DNA from 2 places in the Ruegeria sp. ABF4_144 genome. Region 2 is predicted to be linked to the other one. Evidence: riboswitches for the same ligand, from Rfam matches in the RefSeq annotation. Region 2 holds a riboswitch; the other holds the start of a gene.
What was found. A riboswitch is a leader RNA that binds a small molecule or an ion and turns the genes downstream of it on or off. The one in region 2 is predicted to bind cobalamin.
Positions count from the first base shown of each region.

Region 1: linked by a shared signal. The riboswitch ahead of ACXAGD_RS16435 (DUF1636 family protein) and the one ahead of ACXAGD_RS04785 (DUF1636 family protein) in region 2 are both predicted to bind cobalamin.

Region 1 is NZ_JBSWWK010000001.1:3,283,830-3,287,241, forward strand. Features, by position in the region: gene ACXAGD_RS16430 (DUF3299 domain-containing protein) at 1-741, opposite strand, end outside; cobalamin riboswitch at 876-1,076, shown strand; gene ACXAGD_RS16435 (DUF1636 family protein) at 1,171-1,527, shown strand; gene ACXAGD_RS16440 (ABC transporter ATP-binding protein) at 1,524-2,309, shown strand; gene ACXAGD_RS16445 (ABC transporter substrate-binding protein) at 2,328-3,275, shown strand; gene ACXAGD_RS16450 (FecCD family ABC transporter permease) at 3,277-3,412, shown strand, end outside.
Region 2 is NZ_JBSWWK010000001.1:925,359-928,770, reverse strand. Features, by position in the region: gene ACXAGD_RS04790 (LysR substrate-binding domain-containing protein) at 1-838, shown strand, start outside; cobalamin riboswitch at 911-1,120, shown strand; gene ACXAGD_RS04785 (DUF1636 family protein) at 1,215-1,589, shown strand; gene cobW (cobalamin biosynthesis protein CobW) at 1,591-2,646, shown strand; gene cobN (cobaltochelatase subunit CobN) at 2,650-3,412, shown strand, end outside.

The DNA.
Region 1 (3,412 bases), 2.4 Mb from region 2:
GGTTTTGCGCTGGCCCGCCGCACGGAGGCGGTCAGCAATGCTCTGCGTCCACTCCAGCCGGTCCCCCTGTGTTTCAAGGGTTTCGACACTGTCAGCCTCCAGCCGGAACGTCGCGCGCATGGGCATGAACCCGTCCACCACCATCATGTCCTGCTCTGACGGATCGATGGTCAGCTTTCCGGTCAGCCGGACGGGCTCGTGGACATAGCGGGGTGTCCAGTTACCATTCAACTGCACCCGGATCATCTGATTGGGCGGCGGCGGCGGCAGATGGCTGCACATCCCGCGCTGAGGCACCAGATAAGCGATCGCGTGCCCTTCAGCATCGGGCGGCCCCGGAATGGCAAACCCCGCCAGCGTCACGGTCTGACCGTCGAATTCTGGATTGCCGGCAGCACCAGCGTGATCCCGGCTTTGGGCCACGGTGTGCCGCTGATCCAGCAGCCAATCGACATCGATGCCGTCTGCGGCCAACGCCTCTTCGGTTTCGACTAACAGTTCCTGCCACTTTCGCCGCTCATCAGGGCTGCCTGCGTCCTGATGCAGCCTTCCGCGCAGGCGCACGACAAAAAGCAAATCATCGAACTGTTCAGGGCTGAGATCGCGATACGGATCGTCAAAGTTCTGAGCAGACGGGTCCTGTAAATCAGACCAGTCCAACGCAGAGCCTGGCGCGGCCAGCGCGAAAGAACCGCACAAGACCAGCGTCAAAATCGTCGCAAGATGAACCCAATATCGCATGAACAGACTCTATCGCCCTGCCGAGATCATTCCAGTGGGTTTTTTGCAAACACTGTCGTCCCTTGTTGCTTGGGTTCCGGCCGGCAACAAACGAACTCAACAAAACTTTCATATTGACGCACTGGATGATCTCGGGCAGTCAATCTGGTGATGGTTCCCCCAATTGGGGATGAAAAGGGAATACGGTGAGGTCCGCCAAACGGCGCCAACTCCGTGACTGCCCCCGCAACTGTAAGCGGTGAGCGACGCCATATACCCACTGGCCCCAAAGGCCGGGAAGGATGGCCAAGCACAGACCCGCAAGTCAGGAGACCTGCCATCAAACGATCAACCAACCCGGGGCGGGGTGTCCCGGAAGGAGGAAAAGTGACGACTGCGTTACGTTATTACATTGCAACCACCTCGCCCCGGCAATAGACGGAGCGAGCAATGGCAAACAATCCCAATCATTTCCTGCTGATTTGCGAAACCTGCAAAGGCACAGATGCCGCGAATGCGATCCGAAAAGCGCTGACGAACCGGCTTCCATCCGGTTTTGCCTTGCGCATGGTTTCCTGCATGGCGGGCTGCGGCCGACCAACAACCGTTGGATTCCAAGCTGCCGGCAAGGCGCAATACCTGTTTGGTGACATCAGCTCGTCGCAAGATGTTGACGCTCTGGCCCAATTTGCCAGGCAATTCCACGACAGCAGCGACGGCTGGACCAACGCCACTGACCGTCCGCGCGCCTTGTTCGAAAAAACCCTGGCCCGTTTACCCAGACTAACCGTGGAGGAGCACCCATGACGGACTCTGCGTTTCTGGTCGCGCGTGATCTGGAATACTACGCGCTGAATGGCGATGTCCTGCTGCAGGGCGCTTCGTTTGAACTGGACAAGGGCGCGATATTGGCCATCGCCGGGCCGAACGGAGCCGGGAAAACAACGCTTTTGAACCTGCTGTGCGGCGCGGCCGAGCTGGTTCTTGGCGACGTACTGGTTGACCGGCGCAGCGTAAAACAGATGTCGGCATCAGAGCGCGCCCGCATGATTGCCGTCGTCAGCCAACAGGAAAATCCGGATGGCCGTTTGACGTTGCGCGACTATGTTGCGTTGGGTCAGATTCCGATCCGGTCCGACAGATCCGCCGAAGCCCACGCGGTTGAGCTTGACCGGATACTGGACCTGACCGGGCTGATCGCACTGGCGGATAAACGAATGGCTCTGCTGTCCGGCGGCGAACGTCAGCGGGCCCATATCGCCCGGGCGCTGGCGCAGAACCCATCGCTGTTGTTTCTAGACGAACCCACCAACCATCTGGACCCGGACGCCAAGGGGCGGATGCTGTCGCTTGTGGCCGAGCTTGGCATCACGGTGGTGATGATCGTGCACGATCTGGTCATGATCCCCGAATTCGCCACTCATGTGGCGTTGATGAAGTCCACACGTCTGACCAGCTTTGGCCCTGTGGCCGAGGTTCTGACGCCCGCGCATGTGCGTGACACGTTCGGCGTCGACTACCTGTGTTTCCAGCACGAAGGCCGAGTGATCCCGGCGCTGGATATCCGAAGAACACCCGTTTCAAACTAAAGCAAGGACACTCCCCCAATGAAACATATCTGGTCTGCGGCCGTGATTACTGCAATGGCAGGCGGCGCATCTGCAGGTGGCATAACCGTTGATAACTGCGGCGAGCCGCTGGTTTTCGAGACTCAGCCCGAACGGCTGGTCGTACACGACATGAACATGACCGACATGGCCTTTGCCCTGGGTCTGCAGGATAAGATCGTGGGTCTGACCGGCATCACCGGCTGGTACAAGACCAGCCCTGAATTTGACACTCTGCGCGGCGACATCCCCGAGCTTGCGCCGAAATACCCGACCGTTGAAAATCTGGTCGCAGTTGAGCCCGACCTGTTCTTTGCGGGTTGGTATTACGGCATGAAGCCCGGCGGCGACGTGACCCCCGACACGCTTGAACCCTTTGGCATTAAGACCATGATCCTGACGGAAAGCTGCGTGCATCTGGACAAGGATCGCCCCGAGGCCAGCATGGACCTGCTGTTCAACGACGTTCTGCGTCTGGGCAAAGTCATGCATGTCGAGGACAAGGCCGAAGGACTGGTCGGTGGATGGAAAGAAGAGCTGGCAGCGATCGAAGCGCAGACTGCCGATCTGGCCAAACCCCGTGTCTTCCTGCTGGACGGCCCGGCGGATGCGCCCTTCACCGCTGGTAAGTTCGCCATCCCCGATGCGATGATCGCAGCCGCCGGTGGCGAGAACGTCACCCACGACATGGACACCAGCTGGGGCCGCACCTCGTGGGAGGCCGTTGCCGCCGCAAACCCGGAATTCCTTGTGCTGCTGGATTACCAAACCGGCAATGGCGCTGCGGATACGTTCAAGTTCCTGCAAGAGCACCCGGTGATGTCGCAAACCGACGCGGTCAAGAACGAGCGCTGGATTGGCCTGCGGTACGAGGAACTGACCCCAGGACCGGCAAACATCGAAGCGATCTCGAAAATGGCTCAGGCCATGCATCCGGGCCTCAACTGATATGGGCCGATTGGGCCTTGTGCTAACACTGGGGGCGGTCGTTCTGGCCGCCCTTTTGCTGATTTCGACCGTTTACGGCACCACTTCTATTCCCGCGCGGGATGCTTTTGACGCAGTGTTGCTGGGCACTGGCCTGA
Region 2 (3,412 bases):
TGAATCCGCCGCACGCCATCTGAATTTCACCACAACCGCGCGGGAACTTGGCCTGACTCAGACGGCGGTATCACTGCATATTCGGTCACTTGAGGCCGAGCTGGGGCAAAAGCTGTTCACGCGGAACGCGCGGCGGTTGGAGCTGACAGAGCTGGGGCAATCCTATTCTCTGACTGTGCGACGCGCGCTGGCCGATATCGCCCTGTCCACCAACAGCCTGTTTGGCCCAGCCTCGCACCAGACCCTGACAATCCGGGCCGCGATTTCGACGGCAGCCTATTGGGTGGCCGCTGAACTACCGGACTTTACCGCACAACACCCGGACATTCCTATCCGTCTGGTCTCGCACATCTGGAACGACAGCGGAACACCCGGCGATGTGGATGTGGAAATCCGGCTTGGCTATGGCGACTGGCCCGGGGTGCGATCCGAAAAACTCACCGATGAAAAGCTGGTTCCGGTCTGCCGAGCCGGGGACGGCTCCCCGAAACTGAACAAAGGGCCGCTGGTTCATATCCTTGGGTACGAGGACAACTGGGCGCGGTATTTTCAGGCCAACGGCATTGCGCCTCCCGACCAACCGCCCCAGCATTCGGTGGATACGACGGTCGCGGCTCTGCAACTTGTGATGGCCGGCGCGGGGTATGCAACGATCCTGGAACGGTTCGCCAAAAACGCAATCCGGCAAGGTGCACCGATTGCGATAGCAGGCGCCGCGATTCCCTTTGCCCAGTCGCACTATCTGGTCAGCGCCGAACGGGCGACCCAGACCACAGCGGCGGCGGGTTTGTTCTGCGCGTGGTTGCGGGATCGGCTGGCAACAGATGCCGCGGATTGACCCAAGCTGGTCGCTTTTCCATTCCAAGAGGTTTCTGCCCCCGTCTCGCGCTTGACAAGGCCCCTGCCCGTGCCGCATGTCGCTTGCGTTGGTGTCCATCCCCGGATGGATGAAAAGGGAATGCGTCAGCGGAACTTCCGTCAAACGCAGCCGCCCCCGCGACCGTGACCGGAGAAGGTGCCCAAAGCCACTGGCCCAAAAGGCCGGGAAGGCGGGACACCTGCCAGAGCTCAGCCTCTGACATCCGCAAGCCGGGAGACCTGCCAGCACCCGAAGTTGTAACCGGGCGGGGTGTTCCGGTGTCGGGTCCATGTCGGAATACGTGGCCCGCATGAAACCCCGTCCCCCACGAATAGGTTTTGGGGGGATGAGAGACATGACTGAGACCACACCAGTGGAATTGCTGGTTTGTACCACTTGCCGTCGTGGCGTGCCTGTCGAGGATGACTCGCAGCGACCGGGCACCTTGCTGCACAAAGCATTGGAAGACGCTGGTTTGCCCGAAGGCATCGAACTGAAACCAGTTGAGTGCCTTTCAAACTGTGACCAGGGCTGTTCGATCGTTTTACGCGGCGGGCCCTCGCGCTGGACCTTCGTGTACGAAAACCTGAATGAAACCGACCACGTCGAAACCATCATCGAAGGTGTGACCAAGTATCTGGCCACCGAAGATGGCTTGGTCAAATGGCGTGAGCGCCCAGAGCATTTCCGCAAGAACTGTGCGGCCCGTATTCCCCCGATTGGAGCTTAAAATGTCAAACCTCGAAAAACTCCCTGTTACTGTGATCACCGGCTTTTTGGGCTCGGGAAAGACTACGCTGGTCAAGCATCTGATGCAGAATCCCCAGGGCAAGCGTCTGGCCGTGGTCGTCAACGAGTTCGGCGATGTCGGTGTCGATGGCGATATCCTGAAATCCTGCGCCATCCCGGATTGCCCAGCGGAAAACATTATGGAACTGGCCAATGGCTGCATCTGCTGCACTGTTGCCGATGACTTCATCCCCACTATCGAGGCGCTGATGGCGCTAGAGCCACGCCCCGATCACATCCTCATCGAAACATCCGGTCTCGCCCTGCCCAAACCGCTGCTGAAGGCGTTCGACTGGCCCGATATCCGGTCCAAGATCACTGTCGATGGCGTAATCGCTTTGGCCGATGCCGAAGCCGTCGCCGCTGGTCGTTTTGCTCCGAACGTTGAAGCCGTGGACGCCCAGCGTCTGGCCGATGACTCGATCGACCACGAAACGCCCTTGTCCGAGGTGTTCGAGGATCAGATCTCTTGCGCTGATATCATCCTGCTGACCAAGCCTGATCTGGCGGGTTCTGAAGGCGTTGCCAAAGCGAAGGCGATCATTGCAGCCGAGGCTCCACGCCCGCTGCCCGTGGTTGAAGTGGCCGAAGGTGCGGTGGACGTGCGCGTTGTGCTGGGTCTGGAAGCCGCCGCCGAAGACGACATGGACGCCCGTCCGTCGCATCATGACGGCCACCATGATCACGAGCATGACGATTTCGAAAGCATCATCGTCGAACTGCCGGAACAGACCGACCCCGCCGATCTGGTCGCCAAAATCGAACGCTTGGCCAATGAGCTGAACATCCTGCGCGTCAAAGGCTATGCCGCCGTTGAAGGCAAACCGATGCGTCTGCTGGTGCAGGCTGTTGGTGCCCGCGTGCGTCACCAGTATGACCGTCCGTGGGAGCCCGGTGAAGAGCGCCGCTCGCGTCTGGTGGTCATCGCCGAGCATGACGACATCAAAGAGGCAGCTATCCGCGATATCCTCGTGGGCCTGACCGAGGCCGCCGAGTAAGCCATGCACGTCGTCTTCCGCGAAAGCCACGGGTTAGAAGAAACCGAAACCCCGACCGATCTGGGCCAGAGCCCGGCGGATCTGGTGGTGCTGTCCTTTTCTGACAGCGACCTTGGCGCTTTCGCGGCAGGCTGGCATCGCGGTGGCGGCCCCGAGGGGCGGATGCCCACGATGCGGCTGGCCAATCTGACCGCGCTGAAACATCCTCTGTCCGTTGACACCTATGTCGAACAGACGCTGGAGGGCGCAAAAGGCATCCTGATCCGCCTGATCGGCGGCGTGCCTTACTGGTCGTACGGGTTGCAGCAGGTTCTGGCGTTGGCGCAGACCAAGGGCATTGCGCTGGCAGTACTGCCCGCAGATGGTCGTGAAGACACGCGGTTGGATGACTATTCCACACTGCCCGTCTCGACTCTGCGCCGCTTGGCGCATCTGTGCGATACCGGTGGAGAGGTCGCCGCACAAGCCGCTTTGGCGCAGATGGCGCTGGCGGCGGGTCTTTATGCCGGTCCAGTGATGGGGGCTAAAACCCTGCCCGACTGCGGTGCATGGTGCCCGGATCGTGGCGTGATCCCGGCGGAAGCTGCCTTCTCAAGCAACGCGAAACGCATAGTCGTCACCTTTTACCGCGCCTATTTGACTTCGGCAGACACAGCTCCGGTCGCGGCCTTGATCCGAAGCTTGCGCAATCGCGGGTTCGAGGCTGTGGGCATGTTCGCCCCGTCCCTCAAAGCTCCCGCAGCTGCCGAATGGCTGCGCGAAAACA